Regions from separate parts of the Filimonas lacunae genome, predicted to be linked through region 2. Evidence: riboswitches for the same ligand, from Rfam matches in the RefSeq annotation. Region 2 holds a riboswitch; each other region holds the start of a gene.

Region 1 (5,492 bases), 1.1 Mb from region 2:
TAGGTGATGTCTTATTTGCCTCGGGTGGTCATACCTCACAAATGTTTTTAAAACCTTCTGGCAATGTTGGCATTGGCACTTCTATGCCTGCCTACAAGCTGGATGTAAGTGGTACCAGCCGTTTTGATTATGCAGTTATAGGAAGCGGAGTACAAGGCTTTTACCAGGATGCCATTAATGGAGCTTACAGAGCCAATAATTCGAGCAGTGATAATGGATTTTATTTTCAAAATTATCAAGGAGCATCAACCAGCATGTATATTGGCTTAACAGGTGCTTATGCTGGAAGAGTTGGCATTGGTACTGTGGCTCCCCAAAGTGAACTAGCAGTAAAAGGCACTATTACTTCTCAAAAAATAAAAGTAACATTAAAAGATTGGGCGGACTATGTATTTGACTCCTCTTATCCTTTAAAGTCTCTGAGCCAGGTAGAAACATATATTCAGCAGAATAAACATTTACCTGAAATTCCTACTGCTGCTGAAGTAGAGACAGGCGGTATTGATTTAGGTACCAACCAAGTATTGCTGCTAAAAAAAATAGAAGAGCTTACGCTGTATATTATCCAGCAAAATAAAGACATGCAGGAAATGAAAGAGAGAATTAAAGCACTCGAATCAACGAAGTAAAGATTAAAGAAAATAAAAAAGGCTTCAAAATGAAGCCTTTTTTATTTATTAAGTTGCGAAGAGAGGGATCGAACCTCTGACCTTCGGGTTATGAGCCCGACGAGCTACCGCTGCTCTACTTCGCGATTTGGACAGCGAATGTAGAACTATTACTGATATAAACAAGAAGAAATTATTTTTTTAAGAATTTTAGCTTGTGCTTATCCTAACGAAGAAGTGTTGTCGATTCATAAATTTTATCAGGGACCGTGTAAAACTTGTGGAGCAGAATAGCCGGATCAAGTATATAAACCACATACATGACCAGATATACTTTACTATTAATTCCAAGGATAATACATAAACGAAAAAAGGTCTCGAATGAGACCTTTCAGAAGTTGCGAAGAGAGGGATCGAACCTCTGACCTTCGGGTTATGAGCCCGACGAGCTACCGCTGCTCTACTTCGCGATTTGGATTGCAAATGTAGGAGCAATTAGTACACCCGCCAAATCTTTTAATACTTTGTTTATCAATCTTTTCTCTTTATAGAAGAAGCGCCGCTTGTTTCAATGTTTTTAGCAACCGCGCTACCCTTATATCCTATGCTGCTAGCACCACTGGCTTCTGCACTTAATTCTTTAGTTACAGTAATGCTGATGCCCGATGCACCGGAAGCTTCTGCATTGCAGGTGGCAGTAGTTAAGTCGTAGCCTTTTACACTGCTGGCGCCACTGGCTTCTACATTGAACACATCCACACTACCAGATACAGTAACACTGGATGCCCCTGTAGCTTCCAGGTTAATGGAGGAACCGGCTAATGCACCTTTAAATGAACTGGCACCGGAAACTTCCATATTCAGCTGTTTCACATGAATGCTTCCACTTACCTGCACCGTTGAAGCGCCATTCACTTCCAGATTGTTTAATTCAGTAACAGTTACATAGGCTTTAATATTTTTATTACCCCAGTTCCAGCCATTCCACGCACCAGACTCCGGATGAATATATAAAACACCATTCTTTACCTCTGTTTTAATCTTGGCCACATATTTTTCATCACTGGCGCTTACAGCCACTGCCTGTGTTTTTCCCTGTGATATATATACCACCATGGCCCCGCCCACTTCCACGCCTGTAAAAGCGCCTACAGTACGCACCTGGGCATTGGCATCGTGCACTATCGTTTCCTGGGCAGTGATATCGCAACCTGCCACCAGGCAGAATATTCCTAAAAGGGCTACTAACTTCAATTTCATATCAACGAATTTATACGTGTAACGGCTGTAAAAAAATAATGTTACAGTGAATTTAAATTTTCTGTGTTTAATTTGCAGCGTTATTCCGGGTCTAACACCGGAAACAATATTCCTCGGGGTGCTTTGCGCTGTAACAGGCAAAAGGCTGAGATAATACCCGTAGAACCTGAACAGGGTAATGCCTGCGAAGGGAAAGGCCAGCTTTCTTTTGTGTATATGTGTGCCCTCTTTCCTCTGCCAGTACTATTTCTCTGTTCCTCATTTATTTAACGCAAGTAAACTAACAGGAACATGAAGCATTTTCTGGGAACATTAACCGCTGTATTGGCAGCCGTTTTTACCCAAGCACAAACTCTAAACTTAAAAGTAAACAGCCAGCAACACCAGCCACTGGCAGGCATCAACGCTACTTTCAGCAAAGAGGGTAAAAAGTGGACCATCATCAGCAACAATAGCGGAGATATTGTATTTACACCAGGTGAAACCGGCAATTACGACCTGACGCTGGAAGCGGTAGGTAAAAAAACAGTGAAGCAGTCCGTTACTTTACAGCAGGGCGCTTCAAGCCTTACACTTACGCTGGAAGAGCTGGACTACATGTTAGCTCCACTGGAAGTTCGCGCTATCCGGGCATCCGACAAAGCTCCTTTTACTAAAACCAATATTGATAAAGCAGACATCGCTAAACAAAACCTGGGGCAGGACTTACCTTTCCTGCTCAATCAAACGCCTTCCGTGATTGTCAACTCAGACGCAGGTAATGGTGTTGGTTATACTGCCATGCGCATCAGGGGCACCGATGGCTCTCGCATTAACGTAACATTAAACGGTATCCCTTACAACGATGCGGAAAGTCAGGGTAGCTTTTTTGTAGACCTTCCCGATCTGGCATCTTCTGCCAGCAGCATTCAGATACAACGGGGTGTAGGTACCTCTACCAATGGCGCCGGTGCTTTCGGAGCCACCCTTAACATAGCCACCAACGAGTTCAGTGAAAAGCCGTATGCCGAAAGCAATAACAGCTTTGGCTCGTTCAATACCTGGAAAAATACTATTAAAGCAGGTACAGGCCTTATTAACGATCACTTTACAGTAGATGCACGTATCAGTCGTTTACAAAGTGATGGATATATAGACAGAGCATCTTCCGATCTGAAAGCACTATACCTTACCGGAGCTTATGTAAGCAAAAACACATCCGTACGTTTTAATCTTATTACCGGCAAAGAAAAAACCTACCAGGCCTGGTATGGTGTACCAGATTATATACTGGCAACCGGCAACAGAACCTATAACCCTGCCGGCCTGGACAAACCCGGAACTCCTTACGACAACCAAACCGATAACTACCAGCAGGATCACTACCAGTTATTTGTGAACCAGGCTTTGGGCAACGACTGGACTCTGAACATAGCATCTTTCTTAACCAGGGGTAAAGGCTATTATGAAGAGTATGTAGCCAACCAGTTTTATGCCGATTATGGCTTACCAAACGTAGTGCTCAATGGCACCTCTTACGATTCTACCGACCTGGTAAGAGACTTGTGGCTGAACAACTACTTTTATGGACAAACCTTCTCATTGCAATACAAGCAACCTAGTAATGAAATAACCTTTGGTGGTAGCTGGACTATTTACGATGGCAAGCACTATGGCAACATCATCTGGGCCAACATGGGCATTCCTAAAGATTATCAATATTATTATCTTACTGCCCGTAAAACAGATATGAATGCGTACGCCAAATGGCTTCACCAGCTCAACCGTAACTGGAGCCTATTTGGAGACCTTCAATACAGACACGTACAATACAATATAGATGGCTTTGAAAGTAATCCTGGTTTATTTATCAAGCGCAACTTCAACTTCATTAATCCCAAAGCAGGCATCAGCTACAACCGTAATGGCTGGAACGCTTATTTCAGCTATGCTTTAGCGAATAAAGAGCCCAACCGTACCGATTTTGAAGCACAACAGGTTCAACAGCCTAAAAAAGAAACCCTGCACGATTTTGAATTGGGCGTGGAAAGAAAGCAAGGCCGTTACAACTGGGGCGCTACTGTATACTATATGTTATATAAAGATCAGTTGGTGCTAACAGGCGCGAGAAACGATGTAGGCGCCTACACACGCATCAATACGCCTAACAGCTATCGTCTGGGTCTGGAATTACAAGGTGGCGTAGTATTGAACAAATGGTTAAATATACAGGCCAACACCACCATCAGCCGCAACAAAATAAAAGCCTTTACCTCTTATATAGATGAATATGACGGCAATGGCAAACTGTTAGGACAACAGGCTACAGCTTATAGTAACACAGACATATCCTTCTCTCCTGCTATTATTGTAGGTGGCAGCATTAACCTTACCCCGGTAAAAAACCTGGAGCTAAGCCTGCTAAGCAAATATGTAGGCAAACAATACCTGGATAACACGCAGGATAATGAGCGTAAGCTAAACGATTACTATGTACAGGATGCCAGAGTAATCTGGACTGTAAAACACTTCCTGTTTAATGAATGGAATTTTACCGGCCAGGTAAACAACCTGTTTAACCGGAAATACGAAGCTAATGGCGCCAATTACCCCGGTATTTATGATGGTACACCTACTAACTACATCTATTACTCTACTATGGCAGGCACTAACTTTATGTTGGGTGTTAACATCAAACTGTAATAGTTTATTGGTATAAAAAGCAAAAATGGGGTAGCGATCACTACCCCATTTTTTATTTTGATTTCTCTAATGCCTGTATAATACCCGGAAAAATATTAGCCGTGTTGCTGTTCTTCTTTCTCCTTCCAGTTTAACATGCCACCCACCAGGTTCACTACATTTTTAAAACCAATCTGTTCCATAAACATAGCTGCTACTACACTTCTGTTACCACTGCGACAGTAAACGATCACCTCCTTATCTTTCCAGTCTTCAATATCATCCAACTGCATCATCTGTACTTTGCCAAGTGGAATATGTGCTCCGCCTATGTTGTAATCAGCTCTCTCATGGTCTTCCCGAACATCCAGCAGATTTACCTGTTCCCCACTATCCATCCGTGGTTTGAGTTCTTCAAATGTAATTGTGTTCATACTTGTACTTGTATATTATAATTAATTAGGGTATCTGATTATGTTTATTTTTTTCTCATATGGCTGTTAGTTTATGTTAATGTGCACTATCCGCAGATGGCGGCTTGCTGCTAATATATACATCCAATAACTGACCAGAGCGAATTTTGTTGGAACTTCTGGAACCATCTGACAAAATTTCGTAGGGCATAGGCTTCTGGCGGGTAATGTAGGCATTTTCAGTATCGCTTACAGCGTCGCCGGCTTCTGTAACCACCGCACCCAACGACACGCTTAAAGTGGCCAGAAACTCACGTGCCTGTCCCACAGTCATTCCTAACAGATCTGGCACATTCATTTCCGAGTTACCTATTCCGCTACCCAGCACAAAATCTATTTCTGTACCCATATTCACCTTTGTTCCAGGAGCTACAGGCCTGCCATGTATTTTTTGTTCCCTTACTGCGTTCTTGGCAATATCAGGCGTATAAGAAGTATCCCCCATTTTTAAACCCAGGCTTTGCAGATACAGCTTGGCACTGAGGTAGGA
Region 2 (5,492 bases):
CAGAAGGCGCAATGGTGATAGAAGTAGGAATATCAATGTTATCCAAACCATCTATGCGCACCACTTCTTCTACCACGTCGGCCGGCAAAGTAATATCAGGTTTGCTGTAAGGCACAGCAACCCATAACTCGTCCATCCCCTCTTTCACAATTTCAAAGCCCAGGCTGGTTAAAATACGTTTTACGGCATCCGGGTGGTAGTTTTTACCACTCAGCTTTTTCAGGTAATGATATTTCAACGCAATCTGCGTTTTATACTTAGGCTCTGGATAAACATCCGTTACATCAGATACAATTTCGCCACCGGCAATTTCCCTGATCAACACCGCCGCGCGTTTTAACACGTTTACACAACCGGAAATATCCACGCCTTTCTCGAAACGGGTAGCTGCATCGGTACGCAGGCCATGACGGAAAGAAGTTTTACGGATGGTCATCGGGTTAAACCAGGCGCTTTCCAGGAACACTTCGGTAGTAGTTTCTGTAACACCACTATGTAAGCCACCAAACACCCCTGCTATACACATGGGTTCTTCGGCATTGCAAATCATCAGGTCTTCTGCCTGCAGTTTACGCTCTTTTTCATCGAGGGTAACAAAAGCAGTTCCTGCCGGCACGTTTTTCACCACCACTTTATTACCCTTGATAGCAGTAGCATCAAAAGCATGTAAAGGCTGGCCGGTTTCGTGCAATATAAAGTTGGTGATATCTACAATATTGTTGATAGGACGCAGGCCAATAGACAGCAACCTGTCTTTTAACCACTGAGGAGATTCTTTCACCGTTACACCGCTAATGCTTACGCCTGCATAACGCTGACAGGCTTCTTCATTTTCAATCACTACCTGAACGGCAGTGTCGGTGCGATCCGTTTTGAAGCTATTGTTAAACGGACTTACAAAACGAACTTCTTTATTGAAATGGTGGGTAAGATAAGCACATACATCCCGGGCAACACCGAAATGGCTCATGGCATCCATACGGTTAGGTGTTAACCCAATTTCGTATATCCAATCCTGGTAAGGTTTAAAATATTCAGCTGCTGGTGTGCCAGCTACTGTTTCAGCAGGCAATATCATAATACCTGCATGACTGCCCCCCATACCAATTTCGTCTTCGGCGCAAATCATACCCTGGCTTTCCACGCCACGGATTTTTGCACGTTTCATAGTCAGCGGTTCGCCCAACACAGGGTAAATAGTAGCACCAATGGTAGCTACCACCACTTTTTGTCCGGCAGCAACATTAGGTGCGCCACATACTATTTGTAAAGGCTCACCGCTTCCGATATTTACTTTGGTAACTTTTAATTTATCAGCATCCGGGTGCTTTTCACACTCCAGCACCTCGCCTATCACCAGGCCAGCCAATCCGCCCTTAATGCTTTCATACTTTTCAAGACTTTCTACTTCCAAACCAATGCTTGTAAGAATTTTAGAAAGCTTCTCCGGGTCCTGGGCCATATCGCCTCCAGGGAGGTAAGTACTTAACCAATTATAAGATATCGTCATGTATTGTTGCTTTGAACAGTTTGCAAATATAGTTCTAAGCATACGAATACTAAAACAAAGTACCCTGACTGCCCGGACGACAAAACTTTGTGCAATCAAGGGCCCAATGCTCGTCATCCAGGTGATATAACTGCTTGTATTTCTTGTGTTGTAGCCTGATAAGGTCGGCAATGGCCCCTTCTCCCCGCATTCTGGTGCCAAAACGGCTGTCATTTACCTGCCCGCCATGCCCTGCTTCTATCAAATGCCACACTTTATCGGCCCGGTCCGGGAAATTTTTATATAACCAGTCGTGAAACAATAATTTAACAGCACCATTCAGGCGAACAAAAGTGTAACCACTAAAAGTAGCCCCATTTTCACTGGCCTGTTTCATAATCCGTTGCATTTCATGCTCGTTCAGGCCTGGGATCATAGGCCCCATCATTACACCTGTTCGCACGCCTACCTCATTAAGTTCCTTTATAACCCTCAACCGCTGTTCCCCCGTAGCGGTACGCGGTTCCATTACCCGGCGCAAATCTTCGTTAAGGGTTGTTACCGACATCAGCACACTTACCAGGTTTTTGGCAGCCATTTTTTGCAACAGGTCTTTATCACGTAAAATGCCGGCATTTTTAGTAACGATGCCTACCGGCTGGTTAAACTCGTGGCATACTTCCAGTAGCTGACGGGTTAACCGGAATGTACGTTCGGCAGGTTGGTAACAATCGGTGTTACCACTTAAAGAAAGCGGTACACATTCCCATTTGGGATGCATCAGAAATTTGCGCAACAGGGCTGGTGCATTCTTTTTCACCATGATTTTGCTTTCAAAATCCAGCCCGGCGCTATAGCCATAATATTCAAAAGAGTTGCGTGCATAACAATAAATGCAGCCATGCTCGCAACCCTGGTAAGGGTTCATGCTGTAATACATGCCTACATCAGGGCTGTCTACCTTGTTCACGAGACTTTTGGCATTGTCTTCCATAAACACGGTAGCTTCATTATTATCCGTCCAGTCATCAATGCCCTCTACATGTTCACGCACCTGCTCGTGTGCCAGAAACCTATTCCTGGTATTGTACTGAGCCCCCCTCCCCTTCTTATATTCCGCTGCTCCATCGTCGTTGGCCCTCGCGGGTTTGGGACGGGAGTTGGGATTTCCCGACATGTTTTGCATACATCCTCTTTATCACATTAAAAAAACAAGGCGCCCTGGGCTGCTGCTACCGGCTTGTTCATTAAAGCAAACCGCTCTACAAACTGGAACGAACGCAGCCCTGCCGGACGTTTCAACAACACCAGCTCGCCCGCCATAAAACGCCCGCTGAAAGATTGTTGCTGGTAGTCTTTCCAGGCTTGCTCGTATTGTTGGGCATTCAGCTTACGGGCAATCATCATACGAGGCTCGGTAATAAAATGCGGTGTAGTGTTTTCGTATTTCATCAACCGCTGCACTTGGCGCAGTTGCCGCACAATATGCTGCACGGCCACTTTGCTGGCCACTTTTATAAAGATGGAATGTGTAGGCTCACTGCCAAAATCGCGCAGTTCTATTTTAACAGGAGCACAACGTCCTGCAATACCACGCAACTGCCGGATAATACGCTCTTCTGCCATCTGCGCCTGGGTAAACCGCAGCAAAACAATGTTGGGCTTACCAAAGGCGCTGGCCGCGGCATTATACCTTTCGGCAAAATTGTTCTTCTCCAGCATTACCTTCTCATGCACATCTTCGTCGGGCTGTATTACCAATATGTATTCGCTTGCTGCATAACCTGCCAGCTGAACTCCGGGTTCCATAAAATTTAATTTTTACAGATAATAAACTTAGCATAAAATTGCTAAATACATTAGTCTTGCGCAAATAAATTTTTCCATTCCGTTTTTACGGCTATACCTTTGAAGTGCTTTAGGGGTGCCAACAGGCTGAGACAATACCCTCAAAACCTGATCAGGATAATGCCTGCGAAGGGAAAAGTAAAAGAAGATTTTCTTCTGCTACTCCTGTTGCCATGCCCTGCAAACAACTCAGTTATGCAGGTACACATCAATCATCAGTTATTTCATTTACCGGATGACTCCGGTGCATCCATTATCCAGTTACTGGACCAGGCAGGTATTACCAGCCATACGGGTATTGCCCTTGCCGTAAACAACCAGGTAATACCACGCCCCCACTGGGGCAGTCACCAGTTGATGCCCGGTGATGCCATTACACTTATCAGCGCCACACAAGGCGGTTAACACCTAACAACAAACGATTATGAAACAGGAAAAGCTTCCCGTACAGGAAAGTGATGTTACCACCGGTAGCATCAGTGGTTCGCACAAAGTATATATTGCCGGCAGCACGCCCGATATACAGGTGCCCATGCGCGAAATAACATTAAGTGATAACAACCTGCCCGTGCTGGTGTACGATACCAGCGGCTCTTATACCGATAGTAACGCGCACATTGATATAGAAAAAGGGCTGGCACGCAACAGGGAAAAATGGATACACGACCGGAACGACACACAATTGCTGGAAACCCTGTCATCGGAATATGGCCGCACCCGGCTACATGATGCTGCACTAGATAATATCCGGTTTAAGCACCTGCTGCACCAGCCCCGCAAAGCCCGCCCCGGTTATAACGTAACCCAACTGCATTATGCACGCAAAGGCATTATCACTCCTGAAATGGAATACATAGCCATTCGCGAAAACCAGCAAAGGCAGGCATTACAGCAGGCAACAGATCCTTTATGGCAACAACACCGGGGGCAAAACTTTGGTGCTAATATTCCCGTGCAGCCTATTACCCCCGAATTTGTAAGAGAAGAGGTAGCACGTGGCCGTGCCATTATACCCGCCAATATCAACCACCCCGAAAGTGAGCCCATGATCATTGGCCGCAACTTCCTGGTAAAAATCAACACCAACATTGGCAACTCGGCAGTGACTTCCAATATTGCCGAAGAAGTAGAAAAAGCAGTGTGGAGTTTTCGCTGGGGTGGCGATACCTTAATGGATTTATCTACCGGTAAAAACATTCATGAAACAAGGGAGTGGATTATACGCAACAGTCCTGTGCCCGTAGGTACTGTGCCCATTTACCAGGCGCTGGAAAAAGTAAACGGTAAAGCAGAAAACCTTACCTGGGAAATATTCCGCGATACACTGATTGAACAGGCAGAGCAGGGTGTGGATTACTTTACTATTCATGCCGGCGTGCTGTTGCGCTATATTCCCTTAACAGCCAAACGGGTTACAGGTATTGTATCGCGCGGGGGAAGCATTCTGGCTAAATGGTGCCTGGCCCATCACAAAGAAAATTTCCTGTACACGCATTTTGAAGAGATATGCGAAATTATGAAAGCCTATGATGTCAGCTTTTCGCTGGGCGATGGTTTACGCCCCGGCAGCATTGCCGATGCCAACGATGCAGCACAGTTTGCCGAACTGGAAACCCTGGGCGAGCTTACACAAATAGCCTGGAAGCACGATGTGCAGGTAATGATTGAAGGCCCCGGACATGTGCCTATGCATATGATTAAAGAAAACATGAACAAACAACTGGCCCTGTGTAATGAAGCGCCTTTTTATACGTTAGGACCACTCACTACTGATATAGCTCCCGGTTATGATCATATTACCTCGGCCATTGGTGCTGCCATGATAGGCTGGTTTGGCACTGCCATGCTGTGCTATGTTACCCCTAAAGAACACCTGGGCCTGCCCAATAAAAAAGATGTAAAAGATGGCATTATTGCTTATAAGATAGCTGCCCATGCCGCCGACCTGGCCAAAGGCCACCCCGGTGCGCAACACAGGGATAATGCTTTAAGCAAGGCGCGCTTTGAATTCAGATGGGAAGACCAGTTTAACTTATCGCTGGACCCCGACACTGCACGCGCCTACCACGATGCTACCCTGCCTGCCGAAGGCGCTAAAACAGCGCACTTCTGTTCTATGTGCGGCCCTAATTTCTGCTCTATGAAAATAACGCAG
Region 3 (5,492 bases), 1.0 Mb from region 2:
GCTGGCCGCATTTTTAGAAGCAAAAGTGGAATAGTATTTATTGGCCACGTTCAATGCGTTTACCCAAAACTCCATCCTGCCAATCAAATAGCCTGCACGCACATTAATCACATCAAAACCGGTGTAAGTGGTCTTATTCAAATCATCCATAAAATACTTACCCTGGTGCTGCCACTCCGCACTGATGCGTAAACCTCTTATAAAATGAGGCTTGTAGGTAATTTCTGCATTACCCGTAAACCGTGGTGCAGCACTCATTTCCTTACCGCTATAATCCACGCCCTTTACTACGTTTTCTACAAAAGTGTGTTTGGCATTAGTAGCACTCAACCTTACAGCTACATCTGCAACGGGGCGATAGGTAATCCCGTACTCTATACCTTTATGCCTTGTTTTGCCCGTATTCTGGTTCACGTAGGTATTATCCGGCTGCTTTACAGATATAATTTCATTGCTGCCATTCATCAGGTACACACTCCAATCGGCATACAGTTTATTGCCCAGTAACGAAATCCAGCCACCCACTTCATAGTTATAAAAAGTTTGTGGTTGCAGGTAAGGGGCATTCACTGTCCCGCTATACAGCTCAGTCAACTGAGGCGGTACATAGCCCTGGCTGTAGTTGCCGTAAAAGCCTATATAACGCGTATTGTACGTTACCCCTAATTTAGGCGCTATTCTACTGTAGTTGTTAATAGTAGAAGCCGCGCCAGAAGTAGTACTTACCGGCAGCTTGTTGGTATAGTTATACCGGAAAGCATCGTAACGGACAGCACCCACCAGTTTCACATTACGCATGGGACTTACTTCATAATCTACATACGCGGCATAATTGGTGATACCAGTAGTATAATTGCTCAGCAAAGAATCGGGCGTGTTGGTAGAATAGCTATCATACTTGCCAGAAGCCACATCTTTATGAATAGAAATAAACTGCGCCTTGTAACGCTGCGGGCTTACATCCACGCTGGCGCCTGCAATCAACTTGCTATGCAACCAATGGAATTGCTGTGTGTGTTGCAGGAACAAAGCAAACGTACGAAAAGCGTTTTCATTAATCTGTCCGCGAAAACGGGTAGCATCAGTAGTAGTGCCAATAGAATAAGAAGGATTTTGCTTTACCGAGTTATCACGGAACAGGAAAGAAACATTGCTGGCACTACCCTGCTTCCATTGATAATTGAGCATAGACTTGTAACGCAACGCATATACTTTACGGTAGGTGAACGATTGTTGCGAACTCAGGTTTTTCTGCGCAAACTTGATACTGTCCAGCGTGCCGGTCATATCAGAGTTATAATCCATGTAGGTAAAAGTATTGGCCCAGGTAAGCTTATCACTGGCGCGATAGTCTGTACGCAGCGATACAATAGACTTATGAAAATTGCTGAACTCAATAGGCCCATCGGTTCTGTTGGCATAATAACCACTGGCCATAATGCCCCATTTGCCAATAGAGGTACCTATTTGTGCATCGGTTCTTTTATATCCTTTGTTGTTCATTTGTGCGCTTACAGTACCAGCCGTATACGCAGGAGCAGATTGTGTGATAATATTGACAGCGCCCGCAATAGCTTCTGCACCATACAAGGCAGAAGAAGGCCCTTTAATCACCTCTATGCTTTTAGCTGCTGCCATGTTCATTTCCAGTAACGCATTGTGGTTATACACGCCGGTGGTGCGAATAGGTATGCCATCTTCCATATACAGGAAAACGCTTTTGGTGGTCATGGGCTGACGGATGCTCATTTCGTGCTGCTCGTTACCCAGGTTTACCATAAACACACCACTCACCTTGTTTAGCAGCTGATCTAAACGCTGCGCTTTGGTGTCTTCAATAGTTTGTTTGCTGATGACTGCAATGGCTACAGGCACCTCGTTCCTTTTTTCGGCAGTGCGGTTGGCGCTTACCACCACCTGCTGTAATTGTTTGTCCGATGGTTTTAATGCCACCGCTAATGAGGTATTGCCAGCGTTAATTGTCCTTTTCTCAAAACCCATACACGAAACGGTTAAAGTGGTACCGTTGGTGTAAATAGTAAAACTGCCGTTTACATCAGTAATAACCGTTTGTGTGTCTACCCCGGTAATTACGGCGCCCGCCACAGGTTCTTTACTCAATGCATCATATACTTTACCCGTAAACATTCCTGCCTTTTGCGCATGCCCATAGGCAAACAGGAATATGGTGCACACGAATGCCAATATCTTTTTCATCCTTTTTTTTTTAAATACAGTTGAATGCACCAGCCGGACACACCTATCCCTATCCGTACATCACTATAGAGTGATACAGATAAAAGGCATACCAGCCTGGAACGATAAAATGAAAGTGGGAATAATGAATACAGCTACAGATATAACAGAACAGATACCGCTATTACGGCATGTGCATGATACACCCCATGTGCTGTTGAAAAGAAGGCAGGCTATGCTGCAGGCGGATGGAAGATTTCGGCAGCCATGTCTTTTACCAGGTTGTTGTTCCGGGTAAAGAAGCTTTGTGAAAAGGATGATTGAGTATACTCTACGCTAGCGAAGTAAGATTGCCTGGATAACACCTCTGTTTTATTCTCGCCTTTCTGCCCGGTGTTTTGTTTTTCTTTATTCTCCTGCTGTTTCAGCTTTTTCATCATCTGGCATTTACCATTACAATGCATCATCGGTTTGGCCTTGTTTTCACAATTCTGTGCAAAGGCCGCCGTATTTACATAGTAATCTGCAACGATAAACGTCTTGCAAAAACATTGTGCAAGAAAAGCTACCAGGAGTAATATAACAGAAAGATGTCGCAAATACTGTTAATAAAGTGCAGCAAAACTAGGGCACAATACCCATATCCGGAAATTATTGTACAAAATCACGTTTTTCAGGTAGCCGGCCAGTTATCTTTGTAGTGCTTTAGGGGTATTCTGCCAAACAGCAGAATTGAGAAAAACTCTTTGAACCTGATGCGGTTAATACCGACGAAGGGAAAAGCAACCGGAACCAGTTATCAACCTCCCGTTTGTTTCGTTTTCTCCTGAAGCACATATATTAAACACAGCGTATATAATATAGGCTGTTATCATCTCCCGGTTTTATACAGTACGCAATGAAAGAACTCTTTTACAACAAGAAGGCGGTGATTTTTGATATGGACGGAGTTGTTATTGACAGTGAAGGATTCTGGTCAACAGCAGAACGCGAAGTTTTTACTTCACTGGGCGTAACCATGACGGAGGAAGACTGCCAGCTAACCCGCACCATGACAATGACGGAAGCGTCGCTGTTCTGGTTTGCAAAATACCCCTGGGCACATGTGGCTGTTAAAGAAGTAGAACAAATGGTAATAGCCAGAGTAATGGAGCTGATAAAAACTACTGATTGCGAAATTGCATATATCAGAGAATTTATACAACATTTAAAATCAAAAGGTTTCAAAATCGGCCTGGCCACCAATTCGCCGGCTTTCTTTATTCCCTTATGCCTGGAGCGTGCCGGGATAGCGCATTTGTTTGATGTGGTATCTTCTGCAGAACAGGAAGCCAACAGTAAGCCACACCCCGATGTATATCTTACCACAGCCAGGAAGCTACAGGTACTGCCGGAAGAATGTGTAGTGATTGAAGACTCGTACCATGGCATACAGGCAGGAAAAAAGGCGGGGATGACAGTGATAGGTTTTTCCAATGGCAACAGTGCAACCGCCTTTGACATAGCAGATGGCATGTTACACTGTTATCCCATGGAAGGTTGGCTTTAATGCTCGTTTTTAAAAAACATCCTTGCTGCCAAAGATGCCAGCACCGCCATTACACCAAATACACGCAGTGTTTCAACAAACCCTGCCGAAACCAATAAACTAAACAGCAAACTTCCAAAACCATATCCGGCAAAAAGAAAAAAAGCAAATAGCCCGGTAGAGCCACCTGCATTTTTACTATTAAAAGAGGTTACAATCACTGCTAATGACGGATGGGTAAGATCAAAGCTGAACGATAATAAAGTAACAAGTACGCATGCAATAAACAACGGCGGGATACAGCTTAAAGCAATAACAACGCAGCCCCCTAACAGAATACCTGCCGGAATCACTTTCTTTCTACCTATTCTATCTGCCATACGCCCGAGCACAGAACCCAATAACAAACCCGGTATGCCATACCCTAGAAGCGCCAATCCAATCTCGCGCTCATTTAAATGAAAATAGTGATAGAAATAAACCCCTAACCAGGCAAACACCCCGCTATGAAACAATCCATTCTCAAAAACGAAAAAGTAAGTACCCCTTGCTCTTGACGTGGATAGTATTTCTCTGAAAGTGGCTACCAGGGAGGTTTGTTGCGAAAGGCGGGGCACCTGCAGAAAAATGCGACGCCGGTAATACACATTCAACAACAATACCATACACCCGGCAAATGCAACAACCACAAACAACACTCTCCATCCCACTACACCAGCCAACAACGCCCCGGTACTAGAGCCTAAAGCCGTTCCTCCTGCCATACAACCAAAGAACACACCTAACGCATATCCCCTTTCTTTATAAGGAAAGCGATCGCTGATCCAGCTAATGGTGGTAGGCGCTATACCGGCAGCACTGATGCCCGTTAACAGCCGTAACAAAATCATTTGATGCGCATTTGCTACCCATGCCGTACTAAAAGTAAAAACAACAAACAGGGATAAAGAAAACGCTATGATAGCAAACCTGCCATAACGATCGCTCAACGGAGCATACACAAGTGTAAACAAACCATATCCTAATAAATAAACAGGCTCTATAAAACTCATTCGCCGGACAGAGGTGTGAAAAAAATCTGCCAGTTCCGGCAATAAAGGAGCCACCATAAAACCCTGAAAGAAAACAAGGAAAGTGGCAAGCGACACCAGCACCACCTCCCCCTTTGTGGCCCTGGCAGGCTGAATAGCTATTGATGGGTTACTCATATCTGATACTAAATTGCAGGTATGTTTATGCTTGTTTAATCAGGTAAACAGATGGTAATAACAACTCATCCGGAGCGGCTGCTTCTTCCTGTTGGCGAAAACCTTGCGATTCAAAAAAAGCGATCAGTGGATTTTCGGCATATTCATGCATCCAGATGGCTTCATAGGATTTGCAAACAGCACAGCACTTATCCCATAACGATTGCCTTACCATTTCGTTGGCACATGCATTCAGTATTCCAAAATCAGCAATTCTTACTACACGCTTTTGAGCGAGCATTTCTGGTCTTTCTCCTTTAGAAGTAATCCTGGCAAAGCCTGTAGGCTTATCATTCACATACACCACCAGCCATTGATTAGACAGGTTGTTCACCTCATCAATCAACGCCTGCTTGCTATACTTTGCAGCGAGGTACTTGTCTGTTTTTTGTGGAGATAACAGGGAAGCAAACTTTTCCCGGGTAATGGTTTGCGCAAGTTCCAGCAATGCCTTCACACCTTGCTCTGAGGCCACTACAAATTGAGTAACAATTTTTGAGTCCATTATTTTGTGTTAATAC
Region 4 (5,492 bases), 430 kb from region 2:
TTTGTTGTTGACAGAACAAAAATGCATATGACACTACGCAGCACACCTGCGCAATGAAAAAAAATTTTCTGCGCAGGTACATTACATACTTACCGGGGGAAAAACCGGGCCTGTTATTTACAATCAGGGGTTCGGTTGCCTGTTAACTAAACAGGAACGCGATATCATCGCGGGATAGTTTTTTTACAAAACCAGACTCTTCACCTACCAACTCATCGGCCAAAGCCTGCTTTTTCTGTTGCAGTAATAATATCTTTTCTTCTACCGTGTCCTTACAAATCATTTTGTAAGCAAATATCTTTTGGGTTTGCCCTATACGGTGGGCGCGGTCAATAGCCTGCTGCTCTGCAGCGGGGTTCCACCAGGGATCTACCAGGTATACATAATCGGCAGCTGTGAGGTTTAAGCCCACACCGCCCGCTTTGAGAGAGATAAGGAATACTTTAACGGTGCTACCTTCTTCCTGGAAACGCTGCACTTCCTGCTTACGTTTTTCCAGTGAGGTGCTACCATCGAGGTAACAATAAGAAATGCCTGCTTTTTCCAGTTCGTCTTTAATCAGGTGTAGCATTTCGGTAAACTGCGAAAACACCAGCAGCTTGTGCAAGCCGGTATTTTCTTCTATCTCACGCAGTAATTCATCTGCTTTCACAGACGCATGCACTTCTTGCTTGTGTTCTTTTACCAGTTGCGGGTGATCGCATATCTGGCGCAGCTTTAACAGGCCTTCCATTACATAGATGCCTGCTTTTCCCATGCCCTCTTCGTCAATTCTTTTCAACAGGGCATCGCGGTAATAATCTTTGTATTCATCATACATAGCCCGCTGCTCGGTATTCATGGTACACCATAATACCATTTCTGTTTTATCGGGCAGGTCGGTAGCCACCTGCTCCTTGGTACGGCGCAGAATGAACGGGTATATCAGTTGACGCAGCTTGGTGGCTTTTTCTTTGTCGCCCCCTTTATCGATAGGCTGTGCAAATTCGCGGCGGAAAAACTCTTTACCACCCAGCAGGCCGGGATTTACAAAGTGAAACTGCGAGTACAGATCGAACGTATTATTTTGCACCGGTGTACCGCTTAATATCAGTTTGTTGGTAGACTGTAACTGGTATACGGCTTTACTTACCTGTGCATCGGCATTTTTAATGGTCTGACTTTCGTCCAATATGATGTAGTTCCATTTAAAGGATTGCAAATGAGTCAGATCATTACGAACTACTCCATAGCTGGTTAATACCACATCTACCTTTTCAAACTGCTCTTCTGTAAAGTCGCGCTGCTGGCCGTAATGCAACAGGTATTGCATAGAAGGACAGAATTTTTGAATTTCCGCTTCCCAGTTAAAAATAAGGGAGGTAGGACATACTACCAGCTGCGTGCTGCCGGGATATTTCTCTTTCAGGTATTGGATGAATGTGATGGTTTGCAAGGTTTTACCCAGGCCCATATCATCTGCCAGACATCCACCCCAGCCCAGTTGATCCAGGCTTTGCATCCACTGAAATCCAGCCAGCTGGTAAGGACGTAAACTTGCCTGTAAAGCAGTGGAAGGGGCTTGCGTTTCCAGCTCGTTGCATTGCAGTAAGCGTCTTTTCTTTTCTTCTATTTCTTTTTGCAGCTTCTTATCGGCCAGCTGCTCCTGTAACTCGTCCAGCACAGAATAGTGCAGCTTGTTCAGTTGTAGTTTTCCATCAGCTTCGTTACCCACTTTAAACAGCATACCGTATTTATCAAACCACTCATGCGGTATTACACCCAGTGTACCATCTTTTAGTAAAATGGTATCCTGCCTGTTTAAGATGGCTTTGCGAATATCCTTCATGCCCACCTCCTGGTCGCCCCAGTAGGCCTTGATTTTCAGATCAAACCAGTCGATAGTGCTTTTGGCAATGATCTCGAACCGGGGAGTATTGGTATTGTATTTAAAGCGTTTTAAGTCCTGCAGGCCATATACAGTGTATCCGGCATCCTGCAATTGCTGGTTCATTTTAATAAACCAGTTGCCCTTCATCACCTCATCAAAAGGCACATAGTAGTAACGATTGTTACGCTGGTTTTTAAATTTGGCGTGCAGGTTGCGCAAATGCTCGTAGGTGTTTTTTTCCAGCGTTTTGTTGCGCCTGATCACATACAGCACCTCATTCTTTTCATGAAAAAAATCTGTCTCTTCATCGTAGTCGATCAACACGTCATCATACATAAACTGGGGCTGCAACATCAGGTACTGGCCGTTAAACTCGCTTAATGCAATGCGGGTTTGCGGTTCGGTATGCACTACTTCAAACTGCAGCCCTTCTTTACATTCCAGCGGGTATTGCTGTTGCAGCGGTATGAGGAAGGAGTTGGTAACCTCCTGCCTGTCGCGCACCGGAAAGCGCAGTTCGCCTTTTTTAAACATGTCCAGCACGCTTACATCGCCGGCACTGGATGGCAGGTGCAGAATATCGTCTATTAAAAAGAAAAGAGATTTAAACAGGAACACGCGGTTAGGCGCTTTGTCACGTACTGTTTGTACGTTCATTTGTATGGTAATGGAAGCGGCATCTTTAGCAGCAGTAAAATGAATTTCTACAAAATGCTCACTTACCTGTAAAGGCTTGATGTTGACATCGCTGAAATTGCCTTCTTTCAGCACGTATAAATTACCGTTTTCCAGCAAATAGGGCCATACCTGGTGCAGCAGGTCCAGGTAATGGTTACGCAAACGCAAAATATCCTTGTCGTTGAGCATTAACCAGGGCTGTGCATGATTTTTCAGGTAGGTGCTGCCGCTGTTTACCATAAATTCGAACAAACGGCCGTCGGAAAAATGGAATAACAGGTAAAACAGTTCTTCCGGTAAGGGGTTCAGATAAGCCCAATGCTCGTTATTATCCATAAACAACCGGCTAAAGCTTTTACGCCCCTTTTGCTGCCTTATTACCACCGGCTCCAGTTGAAAACCAATATGTTTAGGAGTTGTCATGTTAAACAGAAAACCAATTTCATAGTTCTCGTTTTCAACAACTGCCAGCGAAGAGCGATCAATAAGGGGAGTATTCATGCTTACACCAAGTAAAAAAATATACAATCTGTACCTTCAGGCGCAAGTTAGGGGCTGTTACCAAAACAAAAAAGTGCAGTACCTGCAAAAAACTACACTACCCGCTTGCCAAAGGGCATCATGGAAATTTCCAGCAGTTTAAAATGCTGGCGGGCAAACGGAATACCTATGATGGTGATAAACAGCAGCAAACCAAAAAACAGGTGCATCAGCGCCGTGTACCAGCCGCCGCATAAAATCCAGATAATATTAAATAAGGAGGATAAACAGCCGTTAGAATCAGAATTACTGGTCACCTGCCGGCCAAATGGCCATAGCACCAAACCTGCCAGCTTAAAGCACTGGATGCCAAAGGGAATACCGATAATGGTACAGCACAGCACCAATCCACCCACTAAATAGCCTATCGCAGCTAAAAAGCCACCGAAAATTAGCCAGATAAGGTTACCAATCACATTCATGATCCCTTTACGTTTGAGTAAAAGGAAAAGTTACAAAAAAATGCTTGCCGGTAATTACTTAATTTTGTGCTTCGAACAAGTTTATTATTAACCCGGGGTGCTATAGTTGCCAAACAGCTATGGCTGAGATAAACCCGTTGAACCTGAACAGGGTAATGCCTGCGGAGGAAGTACATGAATTTACAACATTGGATATCGCTCTTTGCGGAGCAGGTACAGAACACGAGCTTTCCGGAATGGATTGCTGTAGCTTTTGGAGTTACCGAAGTTTTATTAGCCCGTAAAAACAACATCCTGCTATACCCGGCGGGTATTATCAGCACCATTATTACCACCTGGTTAATGTTTAGCGTAAAGCTGTATGCAGAGTCGTTGTTAAACGCCTACTACCTTATTATGAGTATTTACGGCTGGGTATACTGGATTAAAAAACGCAACACATCGCCTATCCCGGTTAGTTACACCAGCAAAAAAGAATGGGAAATCACTGCATTGATTATAGGTGTGGGCTGGCTGTTCCTGTTCAGCGCACTTAAATATTTCACCCCTTCTACCACCCCTGTCTGGGATGCCTGGGTTAGCTGCACTGCATGGGCAGGTATGTGGCTGCTGGCTAAACGCAAGGTAGAAAACTGGATACTTTTGAATGTATCTAACCTGTTTGCGGTTCCCTTATTGTTTCACAAAGAGTTGCCTTTAATGGCATGTCTTACCATTTTTCTGTTTGTGGTAGCTATATCGGGCTATTTCGACTGGAAAAAGATTGCCGGTCCCCGGCAGGGTAACAACAACGACGGCGGCACTTTTAGCAAGAAAACAGCATCCGCCTAACTGTTGCTATAATATCAGGTAACCTGCTAAACGGACATTGCTTTTCGCTTTTTATAGAACACGTAGCCTGTTGCAGATAATACACCTGTAACAACTGCTACGCAAGCCAACACATAATACCATAGCCAGGCACTTTGCAGGCGCACAGGTTGCAGGTGACCGCTATATTCAAAAGTGGCCCAGTAGTAAGGCAGTTGCAAAACAGCGTTATCATTATGCAGTAACAGCCACTCTTTTCTTGCGGCATACAGCGCCATTGCTGCATCGGGTTGCCGGGCCAGTTGTTTATAAAACAAGGCCGATAACTCCACAGCAGTGTTGTCGTTCACATTCCACAAACTACCCAGCACGCCACCGGCACCTGCTGCTATAAAACCTCTTTCCAGGCTGTTGACGCCTTCACCTTTGAGCAAAACACCTTCTGCAGTGCCACAGGCACTTAACACCACTATGGCAGGATTAAACCGGGTAAATTGCAAATCGGAAAGAAAAAAAGGCGCGTCGTACAATTGCAACATCGGTTCTGGCTGTGCAGAAGTATGCATGCTCACATGCAATACAGCCGCCTTTGCTATCTCGTTTACAAATGTGGGGTAAGTTGCCAGTGAGTCGAGAAAATACCGGCCTTTAACTTCATTGCTCAGCATATCATACTCCTTTCGGTTATCCAGCATCACCCGGCTTTGTTGCTGATTGATGCCTACAAAAAAACCACTAAGCCCTCCTTGGTGATATACCATGTTTTGCTGGGAGTACCATGTTTGCAGCGAATAGGCTTTGGAAATAACTGCCTGTTTGTACAAATAAGGCCACTGGCTGTAATTGTTACTAAACCTGTCAGCAGTTACCAGCGCATCAAAAGGCAGGTAATTAAACGCGCCATCCGCCACAAGCAGGTAACGCAGGCCTTTTTTCCAGGTGTAGTTAGCAAATACCGCCTGATATATAAATGCGCAATGATGATAAAATGTTTCAGGCGCGTTGAACATGGCCCCAGGGCCGCGGGCAAACCAATGCTGCATAAACTGTACAATAGAATCGCTTAGCAATACCTGGTTGCTTACCCTATGTATTGCTCCTATACCTGTTGTAGTGGCTTCTATCAAATAATGCTGGTTGGCTCCTTCATAAAAAACAAGCGCAACCACATT

The links. Region 2 has a riboswitch for thiamine pyrophosphate ahead of thiS (sulfur carrier protein ThiS). Riboswitches for the same ligand answer to the same signal wherever they lie in the genome.
Region 1: another riboswitch for thiamine pyrophosphate. It lies ahead of FLA_RS20800 (TonB-dependent receptor); the one in region 2 lies ahead of thiS (sulfur carrier protein ThiS).
Region 3: another riboswitch for thiamine pyrophosphate. It lies ahead of FLA_RS21240 (HAD family hydrolase); the one in region 2 lies ahead of thiS (sulfur carrier protein ThiS).
Region 4: another riboswitch for thiamine pyrophosphate. It lies ahead of pnuC (nicotinamide riboside transporter PnuC); the one in region 2 lies ahead of thiS (sulfur carrier protein ThiS).

The regions. Positions count from the first base shown of each region.
Region 1 is NZ_AP017422.1:5,289,042-5,294,533, forward strand. Features, by position in the region: gene FLA_RS20780 (hypothetical protein) at 1-629, shown strand, start outside; tRNA gene FLA_RS20785 (tRNA-Met) at 683-754, opposite strand; tRNA gene FLA_RS20790 (tRNA-Met) at 1,007-1,078, opposite strand; gene FLA_RS20795 (head GIN domain-containing protein) at 1,140-1,868, opposite strand; TPP riboswitch at 1,973-2,079, shown strand; gene FLA_RS20800 (TonB-dependent receptor) at 2,160-4,550, shown strand; gene FLA_RS20805 (rhodanese-like domain-containing protein) at 4,646-4,963, opposite strand; gene FLA_RS20810 (PASTA domain-containing protein) at 5,040-5,492, opposite strand, start outside.
Region 2 is NZ_AP017422.1:6,418,459-6,423,950, forward strand. Features, by position in the region: gene pheT (phenylalanine--tRNA ligase subunit beta) at 1-1,510, opposite strand, end outside; gene FLA_RS25185 (PA0069 family radical SAM protein) at 1,560-2,675, opposite strand; gene FLA_RS25190 (2'-5' RNA ligase family protein) at 2,693-3,298, opposite strand; TPP riboswitch at 3,400-3,489, shown strand; gene thiS (sulfur carrier protein ThiS) at 3,533-3,742, shown strand; gene thiC (phosphomethylpyrimidine synthase ThiC) at 3,762-5,492, shown strand, end outside.
Region 3 is NZ_AP017422.1:5,394,735-5,400,226, forward strand. Features, by position in the region: gene FLA_RS21230 (TonB-dependent receptor) at 1-2,217, opposite strand, end outside; gene FLA_RS21235 (hypothetical protein) at 2,430-2,663, opposite strand; TPP riboswitch at 2,894-2,992, shown strand; gene FLA_RS21240 (HAD family hydrolase) at 3,095-3,745, shown strand; gene FLA_RS21245 (MFS transporter) at 3,742-4,932, opposite strand; gene FLA_RS21250 (N-acetyltransferase) at 4,958-5,476, opposite strand.
Region 4 is NZ_AP017422.1:6,846,116-6,851,607, forward strand. Features, by position in the region: gene FLA_RS26980 (DEAD/DEAH box helicase) at 143-3,049, opposite strand; gene FLA_RS26985 (YccF domain-containing protein) at 3,142-3,510, opposite strand; TPP riboswitch at 3,594-3,697, shown strand; gene pnuC (nicotinamide riboside transporter PnuC) at 3,685-4,341, shown strand; gene FLA_RS26995 (CHAT domain-containing protein) at 4,368-5,492, opposite strand, start outside.